DNA from 3 places in the Pradoshia sp. Z3_51 genome. Region 3 is predicted to be linked to each of the others. Evidence: riboswitches for the same ligand, from Rfam matches in the RefSeq annotation. Region 3 holds a riboswitch; each other region holds the start of a gene.
The links. Region 3 has a riboswitch for S-adenosylmethionine ahead of AC4BHA_RS12245 (methionine biosynthesis PLP-dependent protein). Riboswitches for the same ligand answer to the same signal wherever they lie in the genome.
Positions count from the first base shown of each region.

Region 1: linked by a shared signal. The riboswitch ahead of AC4BHA_RS17540 (methionine ABC transporter ATP-binding protein) and the one ahead of AC4BHA_RS12245 (methionine biosynthesis PLP-dependent protein) in region 3 are both predicted to bind S-adenosylmethionine.
Region 2: linked by a shared signal. The riboswitch ahead of AC4BHA_RS02110 (bifunctional homocysteine S-methyltransferase/methylenetetrahydrofolate reductase) and the one ahead of AC4BHA_RS12245 (methionine biosynthesis PLP-dependent protein) in region 3 are both predicted to bind S-adenosylmethionine.

Region 1 is NZ_JBZAJC010000015.1:20,167-31,258, reverse strand. It holds partial or broken gene AC4BHA_RS17570 (GRP family sugar transporter) at 1-776, shown strand, start outside; gene AC4BHA_RS17565 (glucose 1-dehydrogenase) at 800-1,585, shown strand; gene hpaB (4-hydroxyphenylacetate 3-monooxygenase, oxygenase component) at 1,694-3,136, shown strand; gene AC4BHA_RS17555 (hypothetical protein) at 3,412-3,732, shown strand; gene AC4BHA_RS17550 (WapI family immunity protein) at 4,551-4,982, shown strand; gene AC4BHA_RS17545 (pyridoxal phosphate-dependent aminotransferase) at 5,329-6,495, opposite strand; SAM riboswitch class I at 6,991-7,097, shown strand; gene AC4BHA_RS17540 (methionine ABC transporter ATP-binding protein) at 7,179-8,192, shown strand; gene AC4BHA_RS17535 (methionine ABC transporter permease) at 8,182-8,853, shown strand; gene AC4BHA_RS17530 (MetQ/NlpA family ABC transporter substrate-binding protein) at 8,874-9,698, shown strand; gene AC4BHA_RS17525 (iron-containing alcohol dehydrogenase family protein) at 9,903-11,006, shown strand.
Region 2 is NZ_JBZAJC010000001.1:470,133-481,224, forward strand. It holds gene AC4BHA_RS02095 (sugar transferase) at 272-892, opposite strand; partial or broken gene AC4BHA_RS02100 (SDR family NAD(P)-dependent oxidoreductase) at 1,107-1,679, opposite strand; gene metH (methionine synthase) at 2,103-5,546, opposite strand; gene AC4BHA_RS02110 (bifunctional homocysteine S-methyltransferase/methylenetetrahydrofolate reductase) at 5,543-7,402, opposite strand; SAM riboswitch class I at 7,497-7,598, opposite strand; gene AC4BHA_RS02115 (class I SAM-dependent methyltransferase) at 7,723-8,319, shown strand; gene AC4BHA_RS02120 (hypothetical protein) at 8,529-8,687, opposite strand; gene AC4BHA_RS02125 (hypothetical protein) at 9,254-9,592, opposite strand; gene AC4BHA_RS02130 (phosphatase PAP2 family protein) at 9,743-10,420, opposite strand; gene dapF (diaminopimelate epimerase) at 10,451-11,092, opposite strand, start outside.
Region 3 is NZ_JBZAJC010000005.1:161,337-172,428, forward strand. It holds gene AC4BHA_RS12235 (ABC-2 family transporter permease) at 1-814, opposite strand, end outside; gene AC4BHA_RS12240 (ABC transporter ATP-binding protein) at 818-1,603, opposite strand; gene AC4BHA_RS12245 (methionine biosynthesis PLP-dependent protein) at 1,746-2,846, opposite strand; SAM riboswitch class I at 3,030-3,134, opposite strand; gene AC4BHA_RS12250 (M42 family metallopeptidase) at 3,268-4,311, shown strand; gene AC4BHA_RS12255 (patatin-like phospholipase family protein) at 4,359-5,201, opposite strand; gene AC4BHA_RS12260 (GntR family transcriptional regulator) at 5,407-5,778, shown strand; gene AC4BHA_RS12265 (ABC transporter ATP-binding protein) at 5,791-6,480, shown strand; gene AC4BHA_RS12270 (hypothetical protein) at 6,477-7,310, shown strand; gene AC4BHA_RS12275 (hypothetical protein) at 7,324-8,547, shown strand; gene AC4BHA_RS12280 (hypothetical protein) at 8,617-8,820, shown strand; gene lepB (signal peptidase I) at 8,886-9,434, opposite strand; gene AC4BHA_RS12290 (glycosyl hydrolase family 28-related protein) at 9,621-11,092, shown strand, end outside.

The sequences.
Region 1 (11,092 bases), on a different contig from region 3:
GGAAATGCTTATAGCCAAACATTGGGAATCACATTGGGTGCATTTCTCTTTGCTGTAATTATGTTGTTTTTTTCTGAACCTGTATTTAATCCTACAGTTTGGATTGTAGGTTGATTTCAGGAGGACTGTGGGCAATTGGGCAAACAGGGCAGTTTATTAGCGTCAAGTATATAGGTGTATCGAAAACAGTACCCATTTCAACGGGCATGCAATTAATCGGAACTTCTTTATTTGGTTTGATTGTTTTTAATGAATGGAGCACGAAGGCTCAAATTATTATGGGGATACTGGCTCTTTGCTGTTTGATTGCAGGCGTGATTCTTAATTCAGTCGGAAATGATAGCGATGAAGAAGGAAGTCAGTTAAAAAAAGGCTTAATCACTCTGACATTATCGTCATTAGGGTATATAGGCTATGTTGTTATTATCAGATGGTATGAAATTGATGGCTGGTCAGCTATTCTTCCGCAGGCTACCGGAATGCTAATTGTTGGTCTTGTAATAGGCTTTTGGAAGCATGCGTTTGATAAATATACAGTGAGAAATATGCTTTCGGGGCTTGTTTGGGCAACGGGTAATATTGCACTTCTTCTGTCAGTTCCAAAAATCGGAGTAGCCACAAGTTATTCTCTTTCTCAAACAGGTATTGTGATTTCCACGCTTGGGGGGATTTTCTTATTGGGTGAGAAAAAGGATAAGAAAAGGTTGATAATGGTCATCGCAGGCTGTCTCCTTGTTATTGCCGGAGGCGTTATATTGGGATATACCAAGAAATAAATAGTCGAGAGGAGAAACGTACTATGTATAAAGATTTAGAAGGTAAAGTTGTTGTTATAACTGGAGCAAGTAAAGGGCTTGGAAAGGCCATGGCCCTTCGTTTTGGGGAAGAGAAAGCAAAAGTAGTTATTAATTATCGTTCAACTGAAAAAGATCTAGATGAGATTGTTCGAATCATTAAAGCCTGTGGTGGGGACGCCATCACTGTTCAGGCGGATATTTCGAAAGAAGAGGACGTTAAAAGGTTAATAAATGAGGCAGTTGAGACATTTGGTACACTTGATGTCATGGTTAATAATGCTGGAGTTGAAAATGAAATGCCTTCACACGAATTAAGCCTTGAAGATTGGAATAAGGTTATTTCCACGAATTTAACAGGATGTTTTTTAGGAAGCAGAGAAGCCATTAAGTATATGGTTGAACATAAGATAAAAGGTTCCGTCATTAATATGTCATCTGTACATGAGCAAATTCCATGGCCCCATTTTGTCCACTATGCGGCAAGTAAAGGTGGGGTTAAACTAATGAGTGAAACGCTTGCCTTGGAGTATGCTCCGAAAGGAATTCGCGTAAATAATATATGTCCGGGCGCAATCAATACACCTATCAATGAAGAAAAATTCAATGATCCTGAAGCGAAGAAGCAAGTTCTTGATCTTATTCCGATGGGATATATCGGTAAGCCTGAAGAGGTTGCGGCGTGTGCAGTTTGGCTTGCTTCGAAGGAATCAAGCTATGTGACAGGATTAAGCTTATTTGTAGATGGTGGAATGACACAATATCCAGGTTTCCAGGCAGGCAGAGGATAAACATCCCTAAAAAGTCCAAGCCCTTTGGATAATTATTAGACATTCGTACATACATTATGATGGTATGTACATAGTCTACTGTATCTGAATATACAAGGGTGGAGTTTTATGCCGACAAGATCTGGATCGGAATACATCGAAAAAATAGATAATCTTCATTCATCGATATGGATAGATGGACAAAAAGTGAATGGTAAAATTTCTGAACATCAAGCTTTTAAAGGAGTCATAAAGAGTCAGGCTGCATTATATGATTTGCAATTAAAGGAATCCAACCGAGATATCATGACATTTCGTTCACCTGTTACTGGCAATCTGGTTGGGACCTCTTTTTTGGAACCAAAAACAAAAGAGGATCTAGAAAAAAGAAGACTAATGACACAAGTATGGGCTAAATCGAGCGGGGGGTTTTTGGGCAGATCACCCGATTACATGAATACTGTGATGATGTCCTTTGCTTCTGCAGCGGCTGTTTTTTCTGAGCAGGATGAACGTTTCACTAAAAACATGCTGACGATATTTGAGAATGCCCGCGAGCAAGATTTATCTTTCACCCATACTTTTATCAATCCACAGGTAAATCGCTCATCCTATTATGTTGAAAATTTTACCCAGACAATATCTGCGCAGACGACAGAAATAAAGGATGATGGGATTGTTATTAATGGAGCTAGGCTTTTAGCCACACAGGGAGGAATTACGGATGAATTACTGGTATTTCCTTCTAATGGTGCTAGCCATAATAAAGATTTTGCGTATGGATTTTCCATTCCAAGCAACACGCCGGGACTGAAATTTATATGCAGAGAACCATTTAGCTACCGTGATTCAGCATTTGATCATCCGCTTGGTTCCCGTTTTGATGAGGTGGATTCCATTGTCGTGTTTGATCAGGTATTGGTTCCCTGGGATAGAGTGCTCTTTTATGAGAATCCTCTTATAGCTCAGAAAATTTATCAGGAAAGCAGCTTCCATTTACTGGCTGCGCATCAGGTTACAAGCAGGAGAATCGTCAAGCTGAAGATGATTTTGGGGCTTGCTCAAAAGCTAATTGATTCCATTCAGGTGGGTGAGTATCAGCATATACATGATAAAATCAGTGAAATATATGTTGGTTTGGAATCATTAAAGGCGTTGCTGCTTGCATCTGAAGTAAATGCCAAGGCGGATAAGTGGGGAACGATGGTACCGGATGTAAATCCGTTACAGGCATCCATTTTATTGTTTGCTCGTTTGTATCCAAGATGTACAGAAATACTTCAATTAATCGGAGCGAGTGGGCTTATGGCCATTCCAACAGAAGCTGATTTTTCATCAGAAATCGGTGCGGATCTTGATTTGTATTTGCAGGGAGCTATCGTTGGAGCAGAAGAAAAAGTGAAGATTTTTCGGTTGGCATGGGATATATCCATGAGTGCTTTCGGATCGCGGCAATCCCTGTATGAACGATTCTTTTTTGGCGACGCAGTCAGATTGGCTTCAGGGCTCTATATGAGTTACCCAAAAGAAAAATATGTTAAATTAATTGATCAATTTTTAACTGAATACTAAGAGGGAGGACAGTTATCGGATAATGATAGCTGTCTTTATTTTTTGTGTTTTTGCACATCAACAAGTCTACATTAATCCATACATGGAATAAAATTGATGATTTTGTGGAAAATAGCTGATTTTTGTAACATTTAGTAATTAGTGGGATGACTTGCAAATCGATTAGAAACTAAATTAGTTATTATCTTAATATTATAGTAGGTATTGTAAATTATCTGTTTTTAATTAATAATTAGAGTATAATTTGTAACGACTTTTTATCGGAAGGGAACCAAATGAAAGTGAGCATTAAAGAGGAATATGAGAAGCTAGATGTTTCCATGGGACAGATAAAGTATGCAAAGAGAATACAAAAATTGTTATGCGAAAGATTGGATATGGAATTGCCAAGCGAGTATGAGCTATCTGAAATTGTGGTGGAACAGGCTTTGTTTACTTATATAGATATATTAGAAAAATATTATCGCTTGGATGGAAAACCGTGGGAAGAGTTTTATGCAATATATCATGGAGTAACTAATGTTCCTAGACAATTAGAGGACTTTAAAGAACAGAAAAAAGGGACTTTGCAACTTTTAAGAAAAAGGGAGAGCTAATCCTCAGCTGAAGTAAAACTTTGAGGAAAAAGAAGCACTTAGCTAATGCTACCTCTCTTTGTGAAAGAATAAACTGAAACTATCGGGAGTACCCGCTCCAATATCAGAGCTGTGATGTAGTGACCCCAATAAGTTAGAAATCTGACTTTTGGGGTGTAATACTGATCAGCTCTTTTTTTGCTATGCAGCTAGGGGCAGTATATTTCAATGGAGTATGGATATTTATGTTAAAGTGAACATGTAGGGAGGAGAGATAGTTGGTTTATTTCGCAAAGACTCAAAGAGTAGCATTATGGTATATAGTGCTATTAATGATATTGACAATTTCAATAATTGACTTTTTCGATTGGTTATTATACTTCCAAATGATATTTTCTTTAGTTATTCTTGTTTTATTATGTATCAGATATAAATTTGTGATAAATAATGACTATTTGACGTATCAAATATTGTTTTTTAAATGGCCTTTATATAAAACAAGTATATTTCCCCATCAAATAAAACAGATTAAATTTAAACGAGTCAATTGGTATACCAAAGGTGCTTTTATGCAAGTTAAAAAAGGACTTACCATCCGAATTGTAAATTTCAATCCCAACGACGTTTTCAAAGAATTAGTTGATTTTGCTAACAAACATGGTATTCCATATTCTAAAACGAAAGATTATATAATTATAGAAAAATAGTCTTATTCCCTAACGAGGGTATTACTTTCATATTAAGGGCTGGTTGATCAGCTCTTTTTTGCTATTCGGTTAAAGGAACAGATTAGTACAAGATGACCAAAGCTAATAAGTTATAAAATATGAGGTGGTAAAATGAAATTCCATCTATTGGGAGAAAAAGCTAAAGTAGAAATAGATATCATAGCTCGTGAATATCCGAATAGCTTTGATTATTGGGATGGAAACTGGGTTATTTCAAACGTGAAAGTTGAAATCCCTGGATATTATGTTGATTTTATTGCTAGTTTAAGAACTGATGACATTAGGGATTTTTTAAATGATTTGAAGTTAATGAATAAGGATTTATCGGGTAAAGCTATATTGAAAAATTTAGATAGCTTTATTTATTTTGAATGTGAAATGGATAAGTTGGGGCATATAGAATGGTCTGGAGAGACTTGTTATCCGACAGGAAGTGGTGCTGTATTATCCTTTGAATTTGTATCAAATCAATCATATTTAGATGATTTGATTAAAGAATTAGAGAATATAATCTCTCTATATCCAGTTATAAGTAAACCGTAGCTATTGTATTAACAGGTCAATAGCAGAAAATCAAGGCTGTCATGTTGACGGTCTTTTTTTATGCTCCCCATTAGGTAAGACAGTTTGAAAAATCTGGCTTACCTAATGGGGAGTTTTTCTGTGCTCAAAAAAAAGAACGCTGTATTGATCACATGGGGCGATTCATTTTGGGGCACAGTAAAATAGAATAGTATTATTAAAAAAACGAATTTTAAAAGAGGCGTTAATAGCATCTGTAACAACGTTATCAATAGAGATTGAGCGGCAGAACCCCTTAGAATTCAGGGTTCTGCTTTTATTATATTCATTGTTTACTAGACAGGGAGCAGTTCAATACCGCAGTTGTTTAAGTGAATATTCCTAGCTTTCCAATACGTTCAATAGCTTCTATTAGCCGGTCTTCGTCTACTAATAAGCCGACACGAATGTAGCCTTCTCCGTATTCACCAAAGCCTTTTCCTGCTGCAACGGCTACATCTGCTTTTTCAAGCAAATAATCAGCAAAGCTCTCGCTCTTGAAACCGGCAGGGACAGGAAGCCAAGCAAAGAATGAACCAGTTGGGGCTTCGACTTTCCAGCCGATTTTATTGCAAGCGCCAATGAGGGAATTTCGTCGTCGTTCATAGCGTTCGATAAGCTCTTCTACGCAGGATTGCTCCCCTGTCAAGGCTGCGATTGCCGCTTTTTGTACAGCAGGGAAGAGGCTGACGTAAAGATGATCTTGAATGAGATTGAGTGCTTCGATGATAGCTGGGTTTCCGATAGCAAAGCCAACACGCCAGCCTGCCATATTGTAAGTTTTCGAGAGTGTGTACATTTCAATGCCGACTTCTTTTGCACCCTCCGTTTCAAGAAAACTGATAGGTTTTTGTCCATCAAAGCCAATAGCTCCATAGGCAAAATCATGAAGTACGGTAATGTTATTTTCTTTTGCAAATGATACTGTTTTTTCAAAAAAAGCATGATCTGCGGTAGCTCCGGTAGGATTATTTGGGTAGTTTAAATACATTAGCTTTGCATGGGTCCTTTGTTCTAAAGGGATGCTTTCATAATCCGGCAAAAATTGATTATCTTTTGTTAGTGGAAAAGTTTCATAGTTTACGTTTGCTAATACAGCTCCAGATAAATAGTCGGGATAGCCTGGGTCTGGCAAGAGCATTAGCTCTCCATCGTTGAGCAAGCACATTGGTAGCTCAACTAGTCCGGCCTTCGTTCCAAAAAGGATGGCAACTTCAGTTTTAGGGTCAACCTCGACGCCATATTGCTTGTGATAAAATTGTGCTGCCGCTTCTTTCAACTCTTCCAAACCCCGAAATGGAGAATATTTATGAGTTTGTGCATCTTCAGCCGCCACTTGCAGGGCTTTGACGATATGCGCAGGAGTAGGTTGATCAGGATTTCCTTGTCCGAGATTAATAATGTCTCTGCCTTCAGCTATAGCGCTGTTAACTTTTAGGACAAGTGTTGCAAAAAATTGGACTGGCAGTTTTTTTAAGCGTTCTGAATATGTCATATAATTCACCTTTACGAAGAGAATATAGTTTTGAATATTTAAATAATAGATAAAATTCTATAACCTTTATTTAGAAATGTCTATAGTGAGCTGAAAGAATTTGAATATAGCGGTAGTAAATGGTTATTAGATTTGCTGAGTCATAGATTATAGGGGAACGTTTGATGAAGTGGGTGTGGTAGCTTTTTCAGAAATGATTGTTTTTCGGAAAATGTGAAATGTGGAGACTATACATTAAATGAGCTTGTTTGGCAGATGAAAATAGTGAGCGATGAAAGTGTTATTCAGTCGGCTTGCGAAAATGTAGAGTTTTACATTATCGTCAGTTCAGCCCTACGAAGAAGAATGGGGAGTTTTTTAATCCGATGTATGTGGATTGGAATATTTTATTGAAATTGCAATGATGAAAGCGGTTCAACAGTTTACGTCAAAAAGGTTTTTGTTGACAGACTATTCTGAAGTCTGTAATATCATAAACAAATCAAATAAAGCTATAGCTTATCGAGAGCGACCGAGGGACTAGGCCCTATGACGTCCGGCAACCCCCTTAATAGGGAAGGTGCCAATTCCTGCAGAATGTATTACATTCTGAAAGATAAGTCGAGATAGATGTATTTCGATGCCCCTTTCAGATGAGAGGGGCATTTTTGTTTCAAAAAATGTGTAGAGATAGAGGTTGGCATATGATAAAAATTCAGAATGTTAATAAGATTTACAAAACTAAAAGCGGTATAGTAAATGGAGTTGACAACGTTTCCTTAACAATTAAAAAAGGCGAGATATTCGGGATTGTCGGGTACTCAGGAGCAGGTAAAAGCTCGCTGCTACGCTGTATTAATTTGTTGGAGCGTCCAACATCGGGAAATATCACAGTTGATGGAATTGATCTGGCTAAGTTGAGAAGCAAGCAATTGCGTCATGCACGCTTAAAAATCGGGATGATTTTTCAGCACTTTTATCTTATTAGCCAGAAAACAGTTTTTGAAAATATAGCTTTTTCTTTAAAGGCAGCAAAAGTGCCGCAGACTCAAATACAAGACCGAGTAGAAGAACTGTTGAAAATGGTCGGATTAGCTGAAAAGCGTGAAGTGTATCCTTCGCAGCTAAGTGGGGGACAGAAGCAGCGTGTAGCGATTGCAAGGGCGTTGGCGAATAACCCGACAGTACTCCTTTGTGATGAGGCGACTTCAGCACTAGATCCGACGACAACGAAATCAATATTGAATTTGTTGAAAAAAATCAATAAGGAGCTCAATATTACGATTGTGTTGATTACACATGAGATGAATGTAGTAAAGGAAATTTGTAATCGAATGGCGATTATGCAGGATGGCAAGGTCATTGAGGAAGGCTCGGTGTATGATATTTTTGCTAAACCCCATGCCGATCTTACGAAGGAATTCATTAACAGTGTTGTTTCGTTCGATATACCTGACGCTATTTACCAAAGTTGCAAGGGTCCGATTGTCAAGGTGACGTTTAGGGGAACGGTTGCCGGTGAGGGAGTCATATCGGATACGCTTCAGCAATTTAATGTAAAAGGCAATTTTCTTCATGGCTCAATTGAATATATTCAGGAATTGCCTTTAGGTATTTTTATCATGGAGCTTCGCGGACAGAAGGAAGAGATTAATAAAGCGATATCTTATATAGAAAGTCGAGAGGCAGAAGTGGAGGTGTTCCAACATGGGCTTTGATTTCAACCACTTTATAGAGCTTATTCCTGAAATTAACACAGCATTTTTGCAGACGATTTACATGATTTCCATTTCTTTAGCTGTCGCAATCGTGATTGGTTTACCAGTTGGAATTCTATTATATGTGACAGAAAAGGGTTTATTTTGGGAAAACAAAACGGTTCAGAGGATATTAGGATTTGTCGTCAATTTGGTCCGATCAATACCATTTATTATTTTATTGGTTGCTCTTATGCCATTGACCGAATTTGTTGTAAAGACAACGATTGGACCAACAGCTGCTAGCGTATCGCTGTCAGTCGCAGCTATTCCGTTTTTTGCGAGAATCGTTGAAACGTCTTTACGAGAAATTGATAAAGGTGTTATTGAAGCCGCGATAGCAGCTGGTGCGACACCGTGGATGATTATTAAGGAAGTACTATTGCTCGAAGCGAGATCAGGTATCATTTCGGGTATTACACTTACATTAATTAGCTTGATTGGGTTTTCTGCTATGGCAGGAACGGTCGGTGGTGGCGGTATTGGTGATTTAGCGATTCGCTATGGGTATTATCGCTATGATAATACCATTATGATTGCAACTGTTATTATTTTAATCGTATTGGTTCAGGTTATCCAACTTGCCGGTGATTTCATCGCAAAAGTTATAGATAAAAGATAATAGAAAAGGGGAATTATTTCATGAAAAAGGGGTTAACAGCATTTATTTTATTCTTAGTGGTAGGTACATTGGCAGCTTGCAGCGGCAATGAAAGCATTGAGGATGCAAGCTCAGAGTCAAAGGATATTAAAATTGGAGCTACTTCTGGTCCTTATAGTGATATGGCAACGAAAGCAATCAAGCCAGGCTTGGAAGAATTGGGATACAAAGTAGAAGTGGTGGAGTTCAGTGATTATATTCAACCGAATAAAGCGTTAGATGGTGGAGATATTGATGCGAACCTTTTTCAGCATACTATTTACTTGGAAAACTTTGAAAAAGAGAACAGCATGGATTTGACAGGGTTAATTAAAGTACCGACTGCGCCGATGGGTATTTATTCAAACACGTATAAATCTTTGGATGAAGTGAAGGACGGAGCGACGATTACAATTCCGAATGATCCGGTAAATGCAGCTCGCGCATTCAATACACTTCAAGATGAAGGATTAATTGTAGTAGATGAAAATGCAGAACCCCTTAAAGTTTCTGAAAAGGACATAATCGAAAACAAGAAAAACTTAAAATTCCAGCCGCTAGAGTCAGGACAGCTACCTCGATCTATTGACAGTGCAGATTTATCAGCAGTACCAGGAAACTTCGCATTAGCTGCAGATATGGACTTATTAAGTGCATTAGCGCTTGAGAATATGCTTGATCCATATCGAAATTTAGTGGCTGTAAAGGCTAATAATGATGATTCACAGCTAGCTAAGGATATTTTATCAGTGGTAGAATCTGATGAATTCGAAAAAATAATCGATGAAGAATTTGTCGGCTTCGGCAAGCCTGAATGGATGAAATAATAAGAAAAAATGTCCTCAGTTCTCTCTTTGTTTTATGTATAAATACTAAGGCTGTATATCCCTTAGATTAAACAACTAATTCGTAAACAATACAAAACCATAGAAGGAGCATGGCGGGTGTAAGGTTAGACATACAGAATATATAAAGATAACACTTCCCACTTTATTAATGTTTTTAACAGCAAATAGAAATGAGTGATGAAAATGACTGTTTTTTCAGTTCATGGTGCTCCAAGTGAATATATTTTGAAAGATAACGCTTTAGATTTATTGGAAGCTAAGCTGCTGGAACGCAATCTCTGCAGAGTTCTTGTGGTTCGTGGCAAAAAGTCCTGGGAGGCAGTAAAGCCGTATTGGCCGCAAATGGCAGAGGTAGAATTGGAAGAATATACGTACGGAGGCGAGTGCTCATTTGCCGAAATCGAGGCGGTTACTAAGCTGGTCAAGCATCATTCATTGGATGCGGTAATAGGTGTCGGAGGCGGAAAGATACTCGATCTTGTTAAGGCGGTTTGCGATGCGACTGAAAGGCAGTCCATTCTCATTCCGACATTGGCATCTAATTGTTCGCCATGGACGCCTTTAAGCGTTATATATGATGATTCCGGAGCTTTCATTCGTTATGATATATATCCGGTTTGTACCAGTCTGGTGCTAGTGGAGCCGCAAATTTTAGTTGATGCTCCAATAGAAATGTTAATTGCCGGTATTGGAGATACTCTTGCGAAATGGTACGAAGCGGATGTACAGATGGCTGTAATTGATAATAAGACTGTTCCACTGCAAATTGCTCATTTTGCTGCAAGAGAATGTAAGGATTTATTGCTAAAATTCGCCCGTGGAGCTGTTGAAGCTGCAAAGGCTGGGGAAGTAAATGATGATTTCGTCAAAGTAGTGGAAACGATTATTATGTTTGGTGGCATGGTTGGGGGCTATGGTGATTATTACGGTCGAATTGCTGGCGCTCATTCGATTCACAATGGTTTAACGGTACTTGAAGAAACTCATCACGCCTTGCATGGTGATAAGGTGGCATATGGCATTTTAGTTCAGCTAGTGCTGGAAGACAAATGGACAGAAATTGAAGAGCTTCGACTGTTTTATGAGGAGTTGGGCCTTCCATTATCCTTAACAGATTTAGGTGTGGAAGATATAACGGAAGCGCTGATTGCTGAGGTTGCTGAAAAAGCAACAGTTACGGGTGAGTCGATTCATGTAATGTCAATTGGATTGGTTACAGCTGAGAGGGTAGTGGAAGCAATTCAGAAGTTGGAGCAATTTGTTTGTGAGAGTGAGAAATCTTGCTAAAGTTGTTTACATAAACGGTCATCATCCACTCTAGGAATTAGAAGGTGTTTTAGGATTAGTTGATTGTGCAGGTTTCTTAGTAGACA
Region 2 (11,092 bases), on a different contig from region 3:
ATATTCCTTTATAAACTATGTAGCCTGATACTTATATGTGTGAAAAATATGAGCTTTGTTCGCTTTTAGGATACAGAAATCGCTTTATTTCAAAGATGAATTAATTTATAAGGAACCAAAATGAGTGTAAATTGAGCTAAAATAGTTGAAAAGAAAGACCCATAGACACCTGCCTTGCCTAAAATAGGTAGACACTATTAAAAACAGCCTTAACCCACAATTGGTGTGGACTAAGGCCGTTAAATATGTTAAAAATATACCAATTTGGTTTTTAATTATGATCCCTATCATGGCTTGTCTTTTCAACATTTCCCCCAAAACGTTCTACTGTTGCTTTACTTGGCTGGTTAATATCTTTAGGACGAAATATACGTATGACCGTAATGAAAAAAATCTTTGTATCTAAGAAAAAAGAACGATTATCAACATACCATACATCTAATTTAAATTTCTCTGCCCAGCTTATCGTATTCCTTCCTTTGATTTGTGCCCATCCTGTAATACCAGGTTTAACCTCAAAGCGACGGAGCTGTTCTTCGTTATATAATGACATATATTCTACCAACAACGGTCTTGGCCCAACAAAACTCATGTCTCCCTTAAGGACATTAAAAAGCTGTGGCAATTCATCTAAGCTATAATGTCGCAAAAATTTCCCAAATGCTGTTAATCTTAGTTCGTCTGAATATAATTGTTGGTATTGATCTCTTTCATTTGTCATCGTACGAAACTTATATATATAAAAAGGTTTCCCTTGAAATCCTGACCGCATCTGTTTGAATAATAAAGGAGATCCAAGCTTTATTCGTACCGCTGCCATTATTGCTATTATTAGAGGTAATAAAACTATAATCAGACAAGAAGAAATGACAAAATCAAATAGTCGTTTCACTATATCCCCTCCTTTTTGTCCAAAGTATTTATCCTATATATATTTCAAAAAATTTTATACGTTCGGATTGAACATCACCATTTAAGCCCAAATACCCCCACAGTAAGGATTAAATGTAGACAAATCTTGTTAATGAAGGCACAAAAAAGAGATTTCACATTTGTGAAATCTCTTATCAATACCAGCAGTCCAGTGGATCTTTTTATGTATTTCTTTATTGAGCAGTGTATCCTCCGTCTACAACAATTTCTGCTCCTGTTAAAAAAGTATTTTCTATTGCAAAAATGATGGCATGTGCAATTTCTTCCGGTTTACCCAAGCGTTCGATTCCTTTTGATAGCGGATGAAGTGATTTTAACATTTCAATTCCTTCTGTTCCTGCAACATCCTCATTTACCATACCTGTAATAACATAGCCGGGATGGACACTGTTTACTCGAATGTTAAAAGGAGCAAATTCCAAGGCCATTGATTTTGTCATTAATCTTACCGCACCTTTACTAGCGTTATAGAAACAAGCACCTGCTGAACCTACTAAGCCTAGAATAGAAGAAACGTTAATGACCGCTCCGCCCGTACCCTGTGCAACCATCTGGCGAATCGCTTCACGGCTGCAATAGAATACACCATTTTGATTAATACCTATGTATTTCTCATATTCATCAGTTGGAAGATCTAGTGTGGAACCTCCTCCACCAATACCTGCATTGGCAATCATAATGTCAAGGTGTCCATATTTTTCAACCACGTGTGACACCATATCCTTTACTTGATTTTCGTCTGATACATCTACTTTTAAACGGAACTACTTGAATACAATCATAAATCTATCTTCATTAGTGGTTCCTTTACTGATGCAGCCTTGACATCTACACATACTGGCCAAAGCCAACTTTGGATACAGAATCTACACATATTCAAGCAAACTGCAATAAAGTGTAATGTGTAATGAGAGGGTCACGATATTGATTGATTATCAATCATCGGAAGTAGCTGAAAAGTAATTAAACTGACCTATAAAAAGCCCCTTCAAAGTTAGACGCAAATCTAAATGGAGGGGCAGTTCAAAATTAAGGATGCTTCTAAATATAAGATTACATGCTATTGTAGCTTTCTATATAACTAATAAATCCAACATTATAGTAAGTTGTACCTTTCTAATTATCTATACAAGAACGTTTCATCAACATATAATTCTTAAGTTTAGCGATTACTCTTTCCGCCCCACATTAAAATACCTCGCCTCCGGATGCGAAAAGACCATCGCAGAAACTGATGCTTCAGGATTCATCATAAATCCTTCCGTCAATTGAATTCCGATATCCTCCGGTTTTAGCAACCTGAACAGCTTTTCCTGATCTTCGAGATTCGGACAAGCTGGATATCCGAACGAATAACGCTGACCGGTATACTTAGCACTCAAACGTTCTTTCATTGTCATATCAATAGAGTCATGGATTCCCCAAGCATCCCTCATAAGATGGTGGACTCGTTCGGCTAATCCTTCTGCACATTCGAGTGCGAGTGATTGGATGACATGGCTCTTTAAATACTGCCCTTCTTTTTTCCATCCTTCTGCTATTTCCTTTATGCCTTTACCAGCTGTGACAATCATCAATCCTACATAATCCTGTACACCTGATTCATGGTCCCTTACATAATCAGATAGGCATAAATAAGGCTTTTTAGATTGTCTCGGAAAGTTAAATGTTTCGAGTACTTCGTCCGGATTAGCTGGAGAACATATTTTCAGGATTTCTCCATCACTTTTAGCAGGGAAATATTGATACATCGCTGATAATTTAATCTGATTGTTTTCGAGAATCTCATCAACTATAGCTGCAAGTTCCAATAATTTTGGATTTTCTTCCTCAAACAACCGATCCACTTTCCCCTTCATTCCAAGGTGATGGCCAAATAACATTTGTTTATTTACATATGGGTACACCAGAGATAGTGGGTAATCCTGTAGAATATGCCGGTTTAAGTCCTCGGGGACTGGTACATTCTCTTGATCCTTCACTGTTTTATCACGTTTTTCTGCCACTTGAATATCCCTTTTTGTTTCAATCGAAATCACTTCTGCTTGCTTATTCGCTTCTGCCTCTAGCTGAGCGAGAAAGGATGGCCTTTTTTCTTCGTCATGGAGCTGATTGATTAAATCGAGTCCATTCATGGCATCCTTTGCATAAAAGACTGGTCCATTATATTCAGGAGCTATTCGTCCCCTTGTAAATTTCCTGGTAAGAGCTGCTCCTCCTACTACAATCGGAACATCAATTTCCGCTTCTCTTAAATCCTGAGCGGTAATAACCATCTGTTGGGCTGATTTTACCAACAAGCCTGACAAGCCAATAATAGTTGGGTTCTCATTTCGGACGGATTCAATCAAGGTTTGCGGAGCTACTTTAATGCCTAAGTCAACCACTTCATAGCCATTATTACTCATGATGATATCAACGAGATTCTTCCCGATATCATGTACGTCCCCTTTCACGGTTGCCAGCACCATTTTTCCTTTTGTAGACGTTGTACCTGATTTAGTCATCAATGGTTCAAGCTGCGAAACGGCTGCTTTCATGGCTTCCGCGCTTTGCAATACTTCAGCTACGATTAACTGGTTATCATTAAATAGTTCTCCAACCTTCGACATACCGGCCATTAATGGACCGTTGATGATATCAAGCGGCTCCATCCCTTTTTCAAGAGCTTCATCAATATCCTCCTTCAACCCGTCCTTTGTCCCTTCGATAATGTATTCAGGCAGGCGCTCCATTAATGGGAGTTTTTCTTTCGTTTCCTTTTGAACAGGCTTTTTTGTCCTATAAAAAGCAACAAACTCAGCAAGAGATTCTTCTGAGTTATGAAACAAAAGATTCTCTGATAATTTAACTTCCTCCTCAGGGATTAACGCAAATCGGGTTAATTTTTCTGTATTGACAATCGCATAGTCCAAGCCAGCCTTTGTACAGTGGTATAAATAAACGGCATTCAGGACCTCTCTTCCCTCATTCGGCAGTCCAAACGATACATTACTGATGCCTAAAATCGTTAATGTTCTCGGAAGCTCTTTTTTAATGGCCGCCAGTCCCTTTACCGTTTCCGCAGCTCCTTCCCGGTATTGTTCATCACCAGTACCAACCGGAAAAACAAGCGGGTCAAAAATAATATCCTCCGGTACGATTCCATACTTTTCTGTTAACAGTTGATACGATCTCTGGGCAACCTCCAGTTTTCGTTCTTCTGTTACGGCCATCCCTTTTTCATCAATTGTTCCAACAACCAAGGCTGCACCATACTCTTTTGCCAATGGAACAATTTTCTCAAAGCGTTCTTCCCCATCCTCTAAATTTATCGAATTAATGATTGCTTTACCCTGAGAATGGCGGAGTGCTTTTTCGATGACCATTTCATCGGTTGAATCGATAACAAAAGGCACCTTTATTTTTTTAGCCGCTTCTTTCATGAATTCTTCCATATCAGACACTTCATCGCTATCTGGATCAGCTAGGCACACATCTATTACATGGGCTCCTTTTTTGACTTGCTGTCTAGCAATCTCGGAAGCTTCTTCAAATTTCCTGTCCTTAATCAGATTCTTAAACTTTCTGGATCCAATCACATTTGTCCGTTCACCTACAAATAAAGGTCTCATTGAATCATCATAGATTAAGGCATCAATACCAGAGACAGCATGATTACCCTGTTTGCCATTAATTTGCCTCGCTTCAATTCCGGTAACCGCTTCTTTAATAGCTCGAATATGATCAGGAGTCGTTCCGCAGCAGCCGCCAACAAGATTAATCCAACCTTTTTCGGCAAATTGCTTGATCTTCTTGCTTAGGGAGGAAGGCGATTCATTATATTGGCCATTTTCATCTGGTAATCCCGCATTCGGGTAACAGCTTACTGCAGCAGTGCTTAATTCAGATAAAGACCTGATATGGTCAGCCATGAACTCTGGACCAGTTGCACAATTAAGCCCGATTGCAAGAGGATTCATATGCTCACACGATATATAAAAAGCTTCAATGGTTTGACCGGCTAGAGTAGTCCCCATTGGTTCAATCGTTCCTGAGATAATTAATGGAACTTCCCTGCCTAAAGATGAGAATGCTCTTTTCATTCCAATATAAGCTGCTTTCACATTTAATAAATCCTGCGATGTTTCCAAGAGAAGCAAATCAACTCCCCCATCAAGCAGGCCATTCGTTTGCTCTTCATATGAATCTGCCAATTGTTCAAAAGTGGCTCCGCCTGTTACGGATAAGGTTTTGGTCGTAGGTCCCATCGAACCTGCAACAAAGCGAGGGCTGTCAGGACTGTCAAACTGTTCTGTTGCTTTTCGAGCCAATTGAGCTGATTCTTTATTCAGCTGATATGCCAGGTGACCAAGATTATATTCATCCAGTACAATTGGAGTTGCCCCGAATGTGTTTGTTTCAATAATATCCGCACCTGCTGCCAAGTACTCTTCATGAATCGATTGGATTACATCCGGGCGGGTTAGCGTTAAATACTCATTACACCCATCGTATTGTTCCCCGCCAAAATCATCCTCTATTAATTGATGCGCCTGAATCATGGTTCCCATTGCTCCATCTAGAATAACTATTCTTTCAGCCAATAACTCTTTCAATTTTTCTGTTCTCATGATAGATGCACTTCCTTATTTACAACTGATTTCTGTTCTTTGATGTACCGAACCAAATGCCCGCTTAATTCATATTTCATAAAAGGTGTAATAATATAGATACCGTTAAATAGTTCACTTGCCGCGTCCACTAATTCTTTTGAAATGGCAAAGCTTTCGCGAGCACAGGCTTCCTTATCCGTTCCGGCTCTTTCCATCGCCTCTCTAACATGAACCGGCAATGAAATACCTGGCACTTCATTATGTAAAAACTCTGCATTCCGGTGACTCGTTAAAGGCATAATGCCAATAAAAATCGGCTTTGTTATATGCCTGGTTGCCGCGTATACTTCCTCTAATTTTTCAATACTAAACACGGGCTGGGTTAAGAAATAATCAGCTCCAGCCTGAATTTTCTTTTCCATTCGCTGTACGGCTTTATCTATGTACTTTACATTTGGATTAAAGGCAGCTGCGATATCGAAATTCGCCCGGCTACCCAGCGATTTTCCTGAATAGGAGCGCCCCTCATTCAATTGCTTAACCAATGAAATCAGGTCCATTGAAGAAAGATCATATACAGAAGTCGCGCCCGGAAAATCACCAATTTTTGAAGGATCCCCAGTCACCACCAACACCTCTGATAATCCAAGGGAATGCATGCCCATTAAATGAGATTGCAAGCCAATCAGATTATGATCTCGACAAGTTAAGTGAACAAGAGGCACCGTATTTAACTTTGATTGTAAAATCGACGCTACCGCAAGATTGGATATTCTCGGTGACGCCAATGAATTATCCGCAAGTGTAATCGCATCGGCACCCGAATCTAATAGGTAGCGACTTCCTATTAAAAAATCCTCCAGGCCGAACGTCTTTGGTGGGTCCAACTCCACGATAACCGTCGTTTGTTTTTTTGCCTTACCTGAAATTGTATCTGGACCTTTTCGTTTATATTGAATGATTTCATATGATATAGGCTGATGCTTCGGCTTGGCTACAAAATCTTTCACCTTTACAGGATGAAGATCTTCGATTCCTTTACGAATGGCCTGAATATGGGCAGGAGTTGTACCACAGCATCCACCTAGCAGCCGGACCCCCTGCTTCACAAGCTGCCTTGAACTATTAATGAAATAATCCGCTTCTGTCGAATAGACATATCTTCCATCTGATAAATCAGGTAAGCTGGCGTTTGGATAAGCCGTATAATAGGTATCTTCCAATAAAGGTACTTCTTCGTATGAGCGAATCATATGATAAGGACCCATCCGACAATTGATGCCTAACACATCAGCGCCTGTTTTTTTCATAAGAGAAAACGCCTCACTGACATGCATACCATTTTGCAAAAGGCCTGTTTCATGCAGAGAAATATTCGCGATAAGAGGAAGATCACTCATTTTTCTAGCCGACTCTATTACCGTTAATAATTCGTCTAAATCATAATAGGTTTCAAGTAAAATGCCATCCGGCTTTTCTTCCAATAAAGCGGTCAGCTGTTCATCGAAATATCCCTTAATTTCCGTTAGTGTTAATTCTGAATTCCTAAAGCTCCGCAAGCCGCCAATCGTGCCGATGATGAATGTGTTTGGATCAGCCGCATCTTTCGCTATTTTCATTCCGGCTCTATTAATTTGAGAAACTTCCCTTTCGAGACCATAGCGCTTTAATTTATGAAAATTTGCCCCGAATGTATTCGATTGAATCACATCAGCACCAGCCTCAATATAACTTCTATGCATCTTTTTGATCTGATTGGGGTTTGTCAAATTAAGCTCTTCAAAGCAACTATCAATTCCAAATGAATATAAAAGTGTTCCACTCGCCCCATCTGCGACTAGAATTTTTTCATTTAACGTTTCCAGTAGTTTCACTGTCTTTCCCCCTAATTAGTTGGTTAATGTCTCTGATGAGGAAAACAGACTAATAGAAAAGAGCTTTCATCATGAAAGCCCTCTTTCCTAAGGTCTCTCATCTCTCAAGCATTGCTTGCTGGATTTAGCACCTTGGATTACCATCCAGGTTGCTGAGATTTCAACGGGCCAGTCCCTCCATCTCTCTAGATAAGAATATGAAATTATATATTTACTTAATTTACTATAAATTTTCAGTTATTTCAATCTATTTTGATAATTAACCCAAAAGAGTTAACGATTCAGTATTTTGGGTATGTATGGGATAGGAGTGATGTTAGATGAAGGAAATAATAACAAATCAGTTTAAAAATCCAACTGGTGTCCTCGGAAAGATTGCAGGTAAAATAATGGCCTACGAAAATGAGGAATTATATGAATGGACATTTGATCAATTGTCTATTACCCCAAATGACACACTGCTTGAAGTTGGCTTTGGTCCAGGTGAAGGAATGCATATGCTTTTTAAGAAGTACCCAACCATCCAAATTGATGGTGTCGATCCATCAGAAGAAATGGTGAACAATGCGAGCAAGCGTAATCAAGAACAACTCAACCGCAATCAGCTTCGTTTGTTTAATGGAACTGTTCTCGAGATTCCCAATCCAATAGTGTACGATAAAATATTCAGTGTAAATAGTTATCCATTATGGGAAAATCAAGAGGCTTGTATTCAAAAAATACATTCTTTATTAAAAGAGAATGGAAAACTGACTATAACCGTACAGCCAAGGCAGGAAGAAGCAACTGAAGAACAGGCTTATGCATTTGCCGATGAGATTAAAGAGGTTCTAAACAAAACAGGCTTTAAATCTATTAAGGTTCAAACAAAACCACTCAAACCGTGCTTATCTATTAATGTAACAGCCATCAAATAGCCTTTTTTATGAATATTAGAAGTTCCAATCAAGCTGACGCAATCTTTCTATCTGACCCTTTTGAACCTATAAAAACCATAAGCTTCTCCATCAGTTTTGATTGAATTTCTATTATTTAGGGTATATTATAAACATATAGACATATATTAAAAAACCAGAGAGCTGGATACTCCCTGGTACAACTATAGAGCGAGTGGTATGCAAATAGTTTAGTTCTTAGAGGAACCACCCTTATGCTTTGGTCGGCGCGGGGTGGTTTTTCGTTTGCCCTTTAGCCGAAGATTGGCGAATCGCGTGGCGATGCCGGCAGCAAGGGTCGTGAAAAAGATCATTGCTACATCTTTTGCCAGAGCTATTAGAAAATCCATAAGTATATCACCTCCCTTCTCCTTTATATAAGGAAAAGAAGGCGCATACCACCCGCACCAAGTAGTTGTATGAAAATTATACCATATATGTTATTGATAACATAATTGCTCTGGTTGTCTTTTTAAGGTAATTAAATATCTTTAATCCTTGCTAATGGATCTCTTTTATTTGCTCTCTGTTCACAAGTATTGTTGCTGATGACTTAAAGAGAGACAGCTTTTTTATTGTCGCAATTATTCAACTAATGCCCCATGTTTTTCTCCCTATTAAATTGATTTTTATCAATTCCTTATTCTTATGTAAAACTCTTTTTCGTTATCCTGAACCTTTACTGCCATAAGAAGTTCAACACAAAAAGGCATTCAACGATTATCACTTAATATTACCTTAATTAAAAATTATACTTTCTCTTCTTCAGCTATCCCAACATAACATCGTTAACCGATATTGCGGTTTTACCGCTACGTCTATTTCACACTGAAGTAACTAACTTTGGCTGCTGCATTAAGCGAAATGGGAACCCTATAAGAAAAGGAGCAGCCTAAGCAACCCCTTTTAAATAACATCAATAATTTCCCTTGTTCACAGGCCTAATAAGCACTCCTAATTTAACTATTAGTTTAAACACCCAATAAAAGAAAAAGAAGTTAAACAAAAAGCCAAACGAGACTAAAGAAAACAGCATTCCACCATGATAAACTAAAATATCAGCAGGAAAACCGAAATAATAATCACCAATACTCTTATCAAATCGATAACCTAAGGTAGGAACAACTACAACAATGATAGTTGATATAAGACTTACTATTGATAATTTTAGTTTTTGGGCATTAAATTTGTTGATGTTTAAAAACGCAACTATTACTAACCCATTGATTAACAACCCAATAATCAAATCAATCATACTAAAATCCCCTTGTTTACTTATTCCAGAATTTTTTCTTTATAAATTATTATAACAAATATTTCCTTAGAAACCTTTTTTATTTTCAGACAGCCAAGATTTCCATAAAAAATAGCCGTCCATAAGCCATTATGGCTTATGGACAGCCTATTACGATTTCGAACCTTTTGTTTTCCGATATTCCCCAAACGTAAATACAGTAGCAATGATAGCAAGCCATGCACATCCTGCAATATACCCTGCAATTACATCACTCGGATAATGGACACCCAAGTAGATTCGGCTGTAGCCCATCGTTAAAATCAAAAAAATACAAATCGCATAGACAGCCAATCTAATGGGCCAATTCTTCGTGATTCTGGTAGTTATGATCATAAGTGCGCCGTATAGGATAAAGGATGACATAGCATGACCGCTCGGAAAGCTGAAGCCATTTACCTCGATCAATGGATTCAATGTTGGTCTCTCCCGCTGGAAAATCCATTTTAAGTAATGGTTAACATAACCGCCCGATAATGTCGTGATGATTAAGAATATGACACTTAATACACGTTTTTTAAATAATAAAAACACAGAGAATAGGATAACCAATAGAATATTGCCATCAACTGATCCAAGATTAGTTATAAAGGTAAGTACTTTTGTGCTTAATTCATTAATACTCCCCTGCACAGCCTGGATGATTGTCATATCAAAATGATAAAGCTCATTCTCATTTATGTTCTCTGCAATATCTACGAATAGGATGGTACACACAATAAAGAGGGCGATTAATACGAAAAAGGTGATTACATGAACATTTAAAAAGGTATTCGTCTGCTTCTTCATTTCTGCCCTCCTATTCTAATATGTATTAGCTCAGCCTATTTTAGATTCTACAAACGCTTTAGCATGTTGTTGGAATGCTGAATAAGCATCTGCCTCTTCTTTATAGACTTTCCTTTCTCCAAAGCTAACATGTAGTGTATCCAAATTTAACTGAATAACCGTTTCATACTCATACGTTGCATTGCCAATCAAATCAATCCACGTTTCATCTGGCAAATCATGGACCTGGCACAGTACCATTCCGCCTGGATTATAGACGTGCAGAACTGCTTCATCAGCCAACTCATCAATCCATTTCGTAACAAGGCTTGAAGCTGACATTGCCGTTCCGCAAGCATCCGTAAAGCCAACACCTCGTTCAAATGTGCGAACAAAAATGGATCCTTCCTCCAGACGGGACACGAAGCTGACATTCACACCATCTGTAAACCAGTCATTCTCACCATTCAGCATAGTTGCTATTTTCTCTTGTTTATCCGAATGGATTACCTCTTTATCAACAAGACTGATCAGATGTGGATTTGGTACTGACAGGGTTGTGAACGTAAGATTCTCGTCAATAAACGGCAGTTTTTGATTGATGATTTCGTCCATTTCAGTATTCATGGGCAATGCACTCGTTGCCTTGATAACCGGAGATATTTCGACGCGGTATGTAGGGATATCCTTATA
Region 3 (11,092 bases):
CCAAGCTGATTAAGAGAATATATTGCCATGCAAAATTCCCATTTAGTATTACCTCAAAGGGAGCGGCATACCAAATAGGCGCAAGAATATAGCTCCACCAAGTTGGTGTAAATTCTACTTGCCTATCTACAAGGTCAAATATCCTTACCGTTAGTTGATAGCCAACAATCATTAAAATAGACAAGGAGATTTGTACATAACTGATAAAATCCTTTAATTTCTCTCCATCAAAATACTTTAAAATAACCAAGTAGATTAAAGCAGTAAGCAAGACTATCCATATATCAATCAATATAATGACCAGCAAAAATAACAGACTAAAGCCAATTCCTTGAGTAACAATAGCAGCAATGAACGCAGGCGCAATAAAAATAAGGGTTATTGTGCCAAGGTAAATAATAATATGTATCAGCTTTGCCACCGAGACCGTTCTCCCATCAACCGGTCTAGACAATAAAATAGACTGATCCCGTATATCAAGCATCACATGGGAAAAATCAGATATTAAAGATGTAATGATAAAAAACATAAATACCGCAAACAACATACTCATTTGGAAAAAATAATTTTCACCCATAATAATAAAAGGAATCAGTATTAGACCCATAAGCGCATAAACCCATAAGGATTTTAAAAATTGATTTGAATCCTTACCTGTATTTCCAGACCCATCATTCATCAAAGTTGGAACTCTTCTGGCATCCATTGTAAGCTTAACCTGAAGAATTCTTCTCATAACCGGATAATCAATTCCCATCCACTGAAAGAGCTTTTGTCCTCTATCCAACACACGCAAACTCATAAATTTTTTCATCTATTAATCCTCTTTAACAACAGATACAATATCTTCGGCAATTGAACGATGCTGTGTAAAACCAGTTAATTGGTTAAAAATTTCTTCAAGAGTTCCTTCCTTGCCAACATCCTGTAATTCTGCAAAGCTTCCATCTGCAACAATCCTGCCTTCATGCAGTAAAATAATTCGATTGCTAATTTTCTCGACGACATCCATGATATGTGAGGAATAAAAAATAGTTTTTCCCTCGCTTGCCAGCAGTCCAAGCAATTCTTTAATGACCATAACGCTATTCGCGTCGAGACCGCTTAAAGGTTCATCTAAAAATAAAATATCCGGATTATGAAGAAGGCTTGAAATTAATAGAACCTTTTGCTTCATCCCTTTTGAATAACTATTTATTCGTGAATCATACATTTCTTCAATATTTAATAGCCTCATTAGTTTAAAAGCCTTTTGGTCAGCCTGCTCATAAGATAAGCCATAAAGCTCACCTATAAAAGTCAAATATTCACGTGCAGTCAATACATCATATAAATCTGCCAATTCAGGCACATAGCCAATTCTATTTTTATAGGTAATCCTATCCTCAGAAAGCTCTTTATCAAAGACCTTCACTGAGCCTGTATAGTCTGTAAGGAGTCCGAGCAATATTTTAACTGTGGTAGTTTTCCCCGCCCCATTGGGACCTATATAGCCAATAATTTGTCCCTTGTTTACATCAAGATTAATTCCTCGAAGTACTTCTTTCGATCCATAATGCATTTGAAGATTGCTAATAGAAATCACCAGTTCAGCCATTTTCATTCTCCCCAAAGACCCATTTTGGTATAGTATATCAAAACGGGTCGTTAATTTGCATAATTTTCTAATTTATCCTTTTTAGGTATTACTTCTGGAATCCTTCATGATGCACCTAAATGCCTGTAAAGTTCAAATTTCTAATAACCTAAACCGATAATGATTCAAAAGCTTGAATAAGATCATCAATCAAATCATTCGCATGCTCTATCCCAACAGAATAGCGCAGCAAACAATTACAGACTCCATTTTGTGTACGCACTTCCTCAGGGATATCCGCATGTGTTTGTGTAGCAGGGTACGTCATTAAACTTTCTACTCCACCCAGACTTTCAGCAAAAGATATGATGCGAAGGCTTTTTAAAAATGGATTGATCCATTCCTCTGATTTCAGCCGGAACGATATCATCCCCCCTTTACCAGGATAAAGGACATCTGTCACTTCTTCTCTTTCTCTTAAAAATCGGCTGATTATCTTAGCATTTTCCTCATGCTGCCTCATCCTTAGGCTCAATGTTTTCATTCCCCTCATCACAAGCCAGGAGTCAAATGGCGGCAGTACAGCGCCTGTTGCATTTTGATATTCTTCTAGGCGCGCACCAACCTCTTTACTCTTTGAGACAATTAATCCAGCCAATACATCATTATGTCCTGCTAAATATTTGGTGGCACTGTGGACAACGATATCTGCTCCCTGCTCAATCGGTCTTTGCAAAATGGGTGTATAAAACGTATTATCCACAAGGAGCAGTAGATTGTTAGATTGGGTCAGTTGAGCAATTTCTTTAATATCCATTTCCTGCATAAGCGGATTTGTCGGTGTTTCTATAAAGAAGGCCTTCGTATTTTCCGTAATGGATTCAGCGAAATCTTCATATGTATGGCAATAGTTAAACTTGATGCCATACGTCTTCCATATTTGCTCAAATAACCGATATGTCCCTCCATACAGATCGGCAGAGACGGCTATTTCATCACCTGGAGAAAATAAACATAGCAATGAGTGAATGGCAGCCATACCTGAACTAAAGGCAAATCCCTGTTTACCACCCTCTAGCTCGGCAATTGCTTCCTCTAATAATTTTCTGGTTGGGTTTCCTGTTCTTATGTAATCAAACCCTGTTGATTCCCCTATTCCGTTATGGCGATAGGCTGTGGAAAAATAAACTGGCGGATTAACAGTACCTGTTTGTGTTTCACTTCGATTGCCTATTTGAGCTAAGAGTGTTTCGATTTTAACTGTTGTCATATGTATGACCCCTCTCTCTTTATTAATCCCCGAAATACAGTTACTCTGATTTACCTTCATCCGGCTCTAATTTGCCATCAAAGTTACGAATTACTTACATCCACTCATTTTCCCAGTGAATAAAAATATGCTTAAAAACGAAAAAAGTCTTCAAGAAGAAGACTTTTCATTAGAGTGAGTCCCTTCTTATCGGCCAGGAATGATTGTTCCTGCAGGAATTAGCACCTTTCCATATTGGCGGTTGCTGAGACTTCACAGGGCCTGTCCCTCCATCTCTCTTGATAAGATTTTTCAGAATATTTATTTAACTATAAATTTACAGTCCTACTGCTAAAAAAGCAAGTTATTTCTGCCTTTATTGTCCAACTTTTTAACAAAGGTATATAATAAATCTATACATAAAAAGGAGTGATTCGGAACCATGAAAGCCAATGGCCAGGAAATTTTCCAGTACATAAAAGACCTTGTATCCATTCCAAGTCCGAGCGGCTATACAACGGAAGTAATTGATCATGTAGCACAGTTTTTACAATCTCAAGGAATACCTGCAGTAAAAACAAATAAAGGTGCCCTATTGGCAACAATCAAGGGACAGGATGATTCAAAGCACCGTTTTCTAACAGCCCATGTAGATACATTAGGTGCTATGGTGAAAGAAATCAAACCAAGCGGGCGTTTAAAATTATCGATGATCGGCGGATTTCGTTGGAATTCTGTTGAAGGCGAATATTGTAAAATCCATACAGCTGAAGGTAAAACGTTTACAGGGACGATTCTTTTAAATCAAACTTCTGTCCATGTTTATCAGAAAATGGGAGATATTAAACGCGAGGATGCAACGATTGAAGTTCGAATTGATGCTGTGACAAAAAGCAAGACGGATACAGAAGGTCTAGGTATTTCTGTAGGTGATTTTGTTTCCTTCGAGCCCCGTGTTGAACTGACAGACAATGGATTTATTAAATCCCGTCATTTAGATGATAAAGCGAGTGTCGGCATACTGATGTATATCATTAAACAGTTAAAAGAAGAAGGCATCACTCTCCCCTATACGACCCACTTCTTAATTTCAAATAATGAAGAAATAGGCTATGGCGGAAACTCCAACATTCCTGCTGAAACTGTTGAATACCTGGCTGTAGATATGGGAGCAATTGGAGAAGGACAATCTACGGATGAATACAGTGTTTCCATTTGTGCAAAAGATTCTAGCGGACCCTATCATTATGGCCTGCGTCAGCATTTAGTCGAATTGGCAAAGCAACACAAGATTGATTACCGTGTAGATATATATCCTTTTTACGGATCTGATGCTTCTGCTGCCATCCGTGCCGGCTATGATATCATACACGGATTAATTGGACCCGGCATTGATGCTTCACATGCTTTTGAAAGAACCCATATCAGCTCTATTGAACATACTGCCCAGTTAATCTGGAATTACTTACAATCAGAATTAGCCTAATTTCATACTAAACGTTAACCCATCACCATTTAAGTGATGGGTTTTTATTATAATAACCGTTTGATTTTTCCATAAGCAGCCTTGGCTTCAGCATATCCTTGATTGTACAGCTTTTTCAGCTTTTTAGGGTTACGCTCAACACGGCTGACATCTGATTTCACTAATGGACGAATAATGACGACAAGTCCCTTTTCTTCTTGTTCCTCCAAATAGCGGATCGTGTCATTGTAAACGATATGCCGTTTGCGAAGAGCCTTTAGCAGCCCTTGATAGTTCTTATATTTTCTTTTTCCAAGCCAATCAAGCGACGATGCTTTCATATAGCCTTTATTCCCAGTAAGCACAACGATATTTTTCGTATTCCCGTCTGCTTGAGATTTTTGTATCGGTATTGGATCGGCAACACCGCCATCCAGCAGCATTCTTCCATCATAAGAGATTTCCGGAGCAAAAAAAGGAATCGAACTGGATGCGCGCAGAATCGTTGTAATATCTTTTATTAGGTGCTCTTTTCTATAGTATACAGGTTCGCCTGTTACGCAATCTGTAACACCCACGACAAACTGTTCCTTTGCTTCACAAAAAGCCTTTATATCAAATGGGACCAGTTCATTTGGAATTTTATCAAAAATAAAGTCCATTCCAAATAATTCACGTTTCTTCAGAAAACGTTTATAGGATAGGTATTCCGGGTGTGAGACATAATCGATATTCGCCGCATAATTACGGTCTATTTGCCGTGCAATATAAGAAGAGCCATTACATGCACCAGCTGAAACACCAATTGTATATGGCACATATATATCCTGTTCCATCAAATACCTCAGAACTCCAGCTGTATATAGCCCTCTCATTCCGCCACCCTCTAGAACCAGGCCTGTATTATGCATAACAAGTAAACTCCTTCCCCAGAGAATCCTTATTATTTTGCCATGACCCTTCTTAAATAATTACACGTTTTAAAACTATTTCAGGGAATTTTTTACTATCCTATTGACAGTTTTAGTGTATTAACTGTATAGTACACATATCAAGTGTATGAACTACATAGTACACACACTAATAATTGGTTAAAAAGCCATAGGAGATGAATTAATGAACATCATCTTTAATAACCGGGATCCTGTATATTTACAAGTTGTCCGTTACTTCAAAGAACAAATAGCGACCGGTCGGCTTGCAAGCGGAGAGGAGATTCCTTCTCGACGTGAGCTTGCCAATCTTCTAAAAATAAACCCCAATACTGCTCAAAAAGCGTATAAGGAAATGGAGGAACAGGGATTGATTCACACAGAAAGAAATTTCCCAAGCCGGGTCACAACCGACAAGGTCATATTGTCAAGCGTTCGTCAGGAACTCATTGTTGAAGCCGTTGATACCTTTGTTCAGGCAATTAAACCGATTCAATTACCAGTAGATGAACTGTTGAGTATTGTCAAAGAAAAATATAATGCGGAACAAGAGTAAGGAGGGGATTTCATGTTAGAAGTAAAAAATGTAACGAAAAAATTTGGAAGAAAAAACGTATTGGATGATGTATCATTCACAGCCAACAAAGGGGAAATCACGTGTTTAATCGGTATAAACGGTGTAGGTAAAACAACGATTATGAAATCCATCATGGGCCTTACTCCTATTGATGGTGGAGAAATTCTTATAAACGGAACTAAAAGAACGAAGGATACGTATGAGAAAATCACATTTATTCCAGATACGTTCACGATGCTTTCGAACTTCACCATTATGCAGGCAATGGATTTTATGAATGATTTTTATGAGAGTTGGAACCAAGATCGCGCCGATGAATTATTGAGCTTTTTCAAATTGGATGAAAACATACGGATTTCAACATTATCTAAAGGAAATACCGCGAAAGTGAATTTGTTATTGGGATTGGCTCTGGATGTTGATTATGTTCTTATGGATGAACCATTCTCCGGTATCGATATTTTCAGCCGTGAACAAATAGCAGATGTCTTTACAAGCCACCTGATTGAAGACCGCGGTGTTATCATCACAACCCATGAAATCAACGATATTGAGCACCTCATTGATAAAGTTGTTTTGTTAAATGACGGAGTCGTTTATAAAGAATTTAATGCAGAAGAAGTTCGAAATAACGAAGGTAAGTCTGTCGTAGATGTAATGAGAGAGGTGTATAGAGGATGAATCGCTTTTTTAAGCTTGTGAATATGGAGTTAAATCGATTTACAAAAATTTTATTTGGATTGATTATTGCTGTTTTTATTATACAAGTTGCCGGGTTAATCATTGAAGCTAACATCTACATGAGTGACGCTAATAAATCATTAACGAATGGTGTCCCTATAGAAGTCTTTATTGAAGAATTTGGTTATTATGGCATGGACAATTATGTGAATTCTATTTGGTTTAATGGTCCGATTGCCTTATGTGCAGGTGCCATCTTCTTATATATCTTTCTAATTTGGTACCGTGACTGGTCAGGTAAAGGATCCTTTATCTATCGTTTATTAATGATTCCTACATCAAGAATGAATATTTATTTTTCGAAATTAACAGCTATAATGCTACTTGTACTCTCACTAGTATCTATCCAATTGATACTCCTTCTAATTGAATCAAAAATTTTGAAATGGTTTATATCAGCGGATTATTTACATGAGGTATCGATTGGCAGCTTAATCAAGGGATCTCAATTTATTACGGTTATTCTCCCATCTACCTTCACAGAATTCGTTTTATATTATGGTGCAGGATTTATTGCTTTGAGCATCCTATTCACGGCCATATTGCTTGAGCGCAGCTTTAAATGGAAAGGAATCATTCTTGCCATCCTATACTGTGTAGGTGTTATAGCTGTATTATCAGCACCTATTATATTAATCGAATTATTAGAAATAGGTAATTACATTTATACATCTGAGCAAATCATCATTGTAAGCGTTACAGCCAGTATTTTAGGCATTATCTCCATTTTATTAAGCCGCTATTTATTAAATAAGAAAATAACTGTGTAAGGAGAGGAAACATATGAAAAAATATCGAAATTCTATTCTGATCCTGCTTGTTGCTGTGCTATCCATATCAGTATTTTATATAAATCAGGCCTTTTCTTCCTCCACCCTCCCTGATTTTTACGTCAAACAAATAAATGGAGATGCTAAAATCTTAGACACCTTATCATTGGAAGCAGATTATCAAGTAGGTGGATTCACAGAAACGTTTAATGTAACGAAAGAGGGGGCCACTTATCGATCTGAATTACCTTTTTTTGAGCAGGTGGACTACGGGGAAAAATATTTAGAAACAGCGGAATTGAAAGATTTAGCAAATCAGTATTCTTCCTTTATGAGAGGAAAAATTTATAGTAACCAGTTGTACAATGACACAAATCAAGTCATTTTTGTCGACTCCAAGTATGATTTTTCTACCAGACATGGAATGCATAATTTCAGTTTAAAAATTGATCAGCTCAATAAGAAAACAGAGGATACAACCTCTTTTGAAGTAAACCTGCCCAATCAGGAATATTCATCTTTTATTGAAATCCTTGATGTCCAAATCTCCACGAATGAATTATTTGTCATGACACGCAGTAATTCGAAAGATGGGACAGAAATACTTCAGGAATATACGATTAACCTTAAAAAGGAAAAACTAATTGACGATAATTCGATTTTGACAACTGAACAATCAACGGATCAGCAAGATATTTATATAACCAGTTTAACAGATACTAACCCGACGCAAGCTCGTACTCATTTTACATTTCAGATAGATAAGACTATCCATACAGATGAAAACAGTCAAACTGTTAGCCGTGACTTATATGTGTACAACTATAAAACAAAGAAATTAGATAGGTTGACCCTTCCGAGTGATTTAACGAAACAGCTATTACAAGAAGATGGTTCTAGTTTTAATATAGCTTATGATCAAACTTCATTATATGTTTCCGCTATTAAAGATGAGAACGGAAAGAAAATAGTCGCTATGGTTACGTATGATTTTGAGAAACAAAAAATCACAAAGGATCATAAAATCCAAGTGAACTCAGAAATGTTTGATCACAATATAAATGTATATCACAACAAAATGATTCTCACTTATAGAGGAGAAAAAAACAAACCTTATATAAGCATCTTTAATTTCGAAGACGGAAAATCCATTTTCGAAGGAACGATTGAGACAAAAAGCAACGATCAAAAGATAGACTATATGGATCTATATTTATATCAGATTATTGGTCTATAATGTAAAAATTGTTTTGTTAACTTCAAAAAGGGAATACAATAACCAAATGATGATTTGGAGGAATTCCCCATGTACTATGTTTATTTTGAAACGGAGCCAAGGCTTTTGCATGAAGGTACTAAATACAACGTGGAGGTTCCGACCAGAGAGTTGCAGGATCAAATAGCCAATGAACTTGAGAAATATGGAGAGGTTTTCAATATACAAAAACTCGATGCTCCTGTGGATCAATTCCCGGTGCTGACAAAAGAAACCTATAAACGCAATATTTAAAAACGGAAAGGTGAATGGCTCGAGAGCCATTCACCTTTTCCACACCATGTGGAGATGCAATTTTATCAATCTGTTTTACGTGCGTGTTCAAATGGGAGAATGACATATTCACATGTACCGACTATATCATCTTCATCTATGTAGCCCAATCCATTACGGCTATCCCTGCTGTTCAACCGATTATCTCCCATCACAAAATAATGATCATTAGGAACTTTCAATGGATCAAAGTCACCTGTTTTATTCATTTTCAGTAAATCAACTTCTCCTTGTTCATCAGGCAGATATGGCTCATCTTTTTGCTTGCCGTTTATATAAAGCGAGTCATTCTTATATTCAACCTTTTCTCCAGGTAACCCTATAATCCGCTTTATATAGTATTTATCTTTTCCATCATCTCGAATGACTACTATATCCTGACGATCAACTGAACCGCTATACGCCGCTAACTTATTGACCAAGACTTTTTCATTATTATAAAGTGTTGGTTCCATTGAGGCTCCTTCAACTATAAAAAAGGAAATGATAAATGTTTTTACAAGATAAGCTAAGACGATTGCAAATGCGATAGAGATAATCCAACTTCCTACTTCAGTTTTAAATAACTTCCTCAATCGCAGTCTCCTTCTTTCAAGCATGATTCCTCTAGTTGTTTCTACATATGATTCTTATATTTTATACCCATATAATATGCTAAGATACCTACAAACGATATTACATTTTCATTACGATTAATTTACATCTAGTAAGGGAATACAATAACATCCATTTTTCATTCACGTGAGGAGTGAAACTCCAGTATGTTGTACTTATCGAAAAATCATGATCCAAATAAAAATGAAATTCTCTTATCTAGATGGCTTCCCTCAAACCAAACTCCAGCAAGTCTGGTAAAAGAGACGTTTTCATTGCTTAATGAAAAATTAAATAAGTTTTCCCCTCTTTCCATGCCTAATCGGAAGCCACTAAGGGATTTAAAATATGCATTTCCCCGTCTCTTATTGACAACAAGCAGACAGCCTGAGCTAAAAAATCCAGCTGATTTCACAATCTTGAACGGTCACCCTTTTCCAGCATGGAAAAAGAAATTAGATGAAGAGTATCAGCATTTAAATCAAAAGATCCAGGAACAGATCAATGTAACCGACTATGGTGCTGTTGGTGATGGGATAACAGACAATACTAAAGCGTTTGAGGCTGCTCTTGGTAAAGGTAAGCGAATGGTTTATATTCCGGAAGGTGTTTTTATTGTTAAGGGACTAAAGCTCCCCTCCTACACATGTCTGATAGGAGAAGGTAAAGATAAAACGGTTCTTAAATTAGCCAATGAAACACCAAAGAAAGCTATTCTTATTACAAACTCTAGTCCAATCCGTGGTAATCATCATATTCTCGTACAGGGGATGACACTTGACTGGAATGTAGAAAGGCTTCCACAGAGCGATCGAACTAGTTCCGGTAATAACCGTTCGAGCTGTTTAACATATGCTCATGTTACTTATGGATGGGTGAAGGATGTTGTAGCCCGTAATGCAGGTTTACACTGTTTTGATGTTTCAGCTGCCTACTATACATATTTGGGCGATGGCACACGTTCGAGATGGCCGAGCCAATATATATGGTTAGATCATCTTTCTGGCTATGGATTTGGAGATGATGGAATAACAACACATCATAGCAGCCATATTCTGATTACAAACAGCCATATGTGTGATCCAAGCGGCAGAGCTCACATGAAGGGATTCTCCAATTCAAATGGGTTTGAGGTAGATGACGGATCTGACGATGTTTGGCTGATTAATAATTCTTCAACCAGGTGCTTTGGAGGGGTTGAAATAAAGGCGCATGGTACTGCATCAGCTGCTTCCAATGTTCATATTATCGGACATATATCTATCCATGATAATCGTTCCTATAACTTTCGGCACATAGGCCACCATCTCGAATCAGAGCCACAGTCTAAATCTGCCTTTAATATAACAGCGACGAATATCGTTGCAATTGCACCCATTTTCACAGATCTTTATGAAGGCTCGACTCCAAGGTGTCTAGTCGTATCAGCCTATCAAAATGTGGTTATTAACCATTTCACTCTGCTCGGAGATTCGAATTATGATTATCAAAGGAATCCAATGGTTTCCATTCAATATAAATCTCGTCATATCACACTGGCAAATATAACAATAGAAAATTTCCAAACTGCGGGTACGGATATAAAAATAGTTGGCGGCAGGCAGCATACCGATGACATTCGTTTAAGTACTATTTCCAT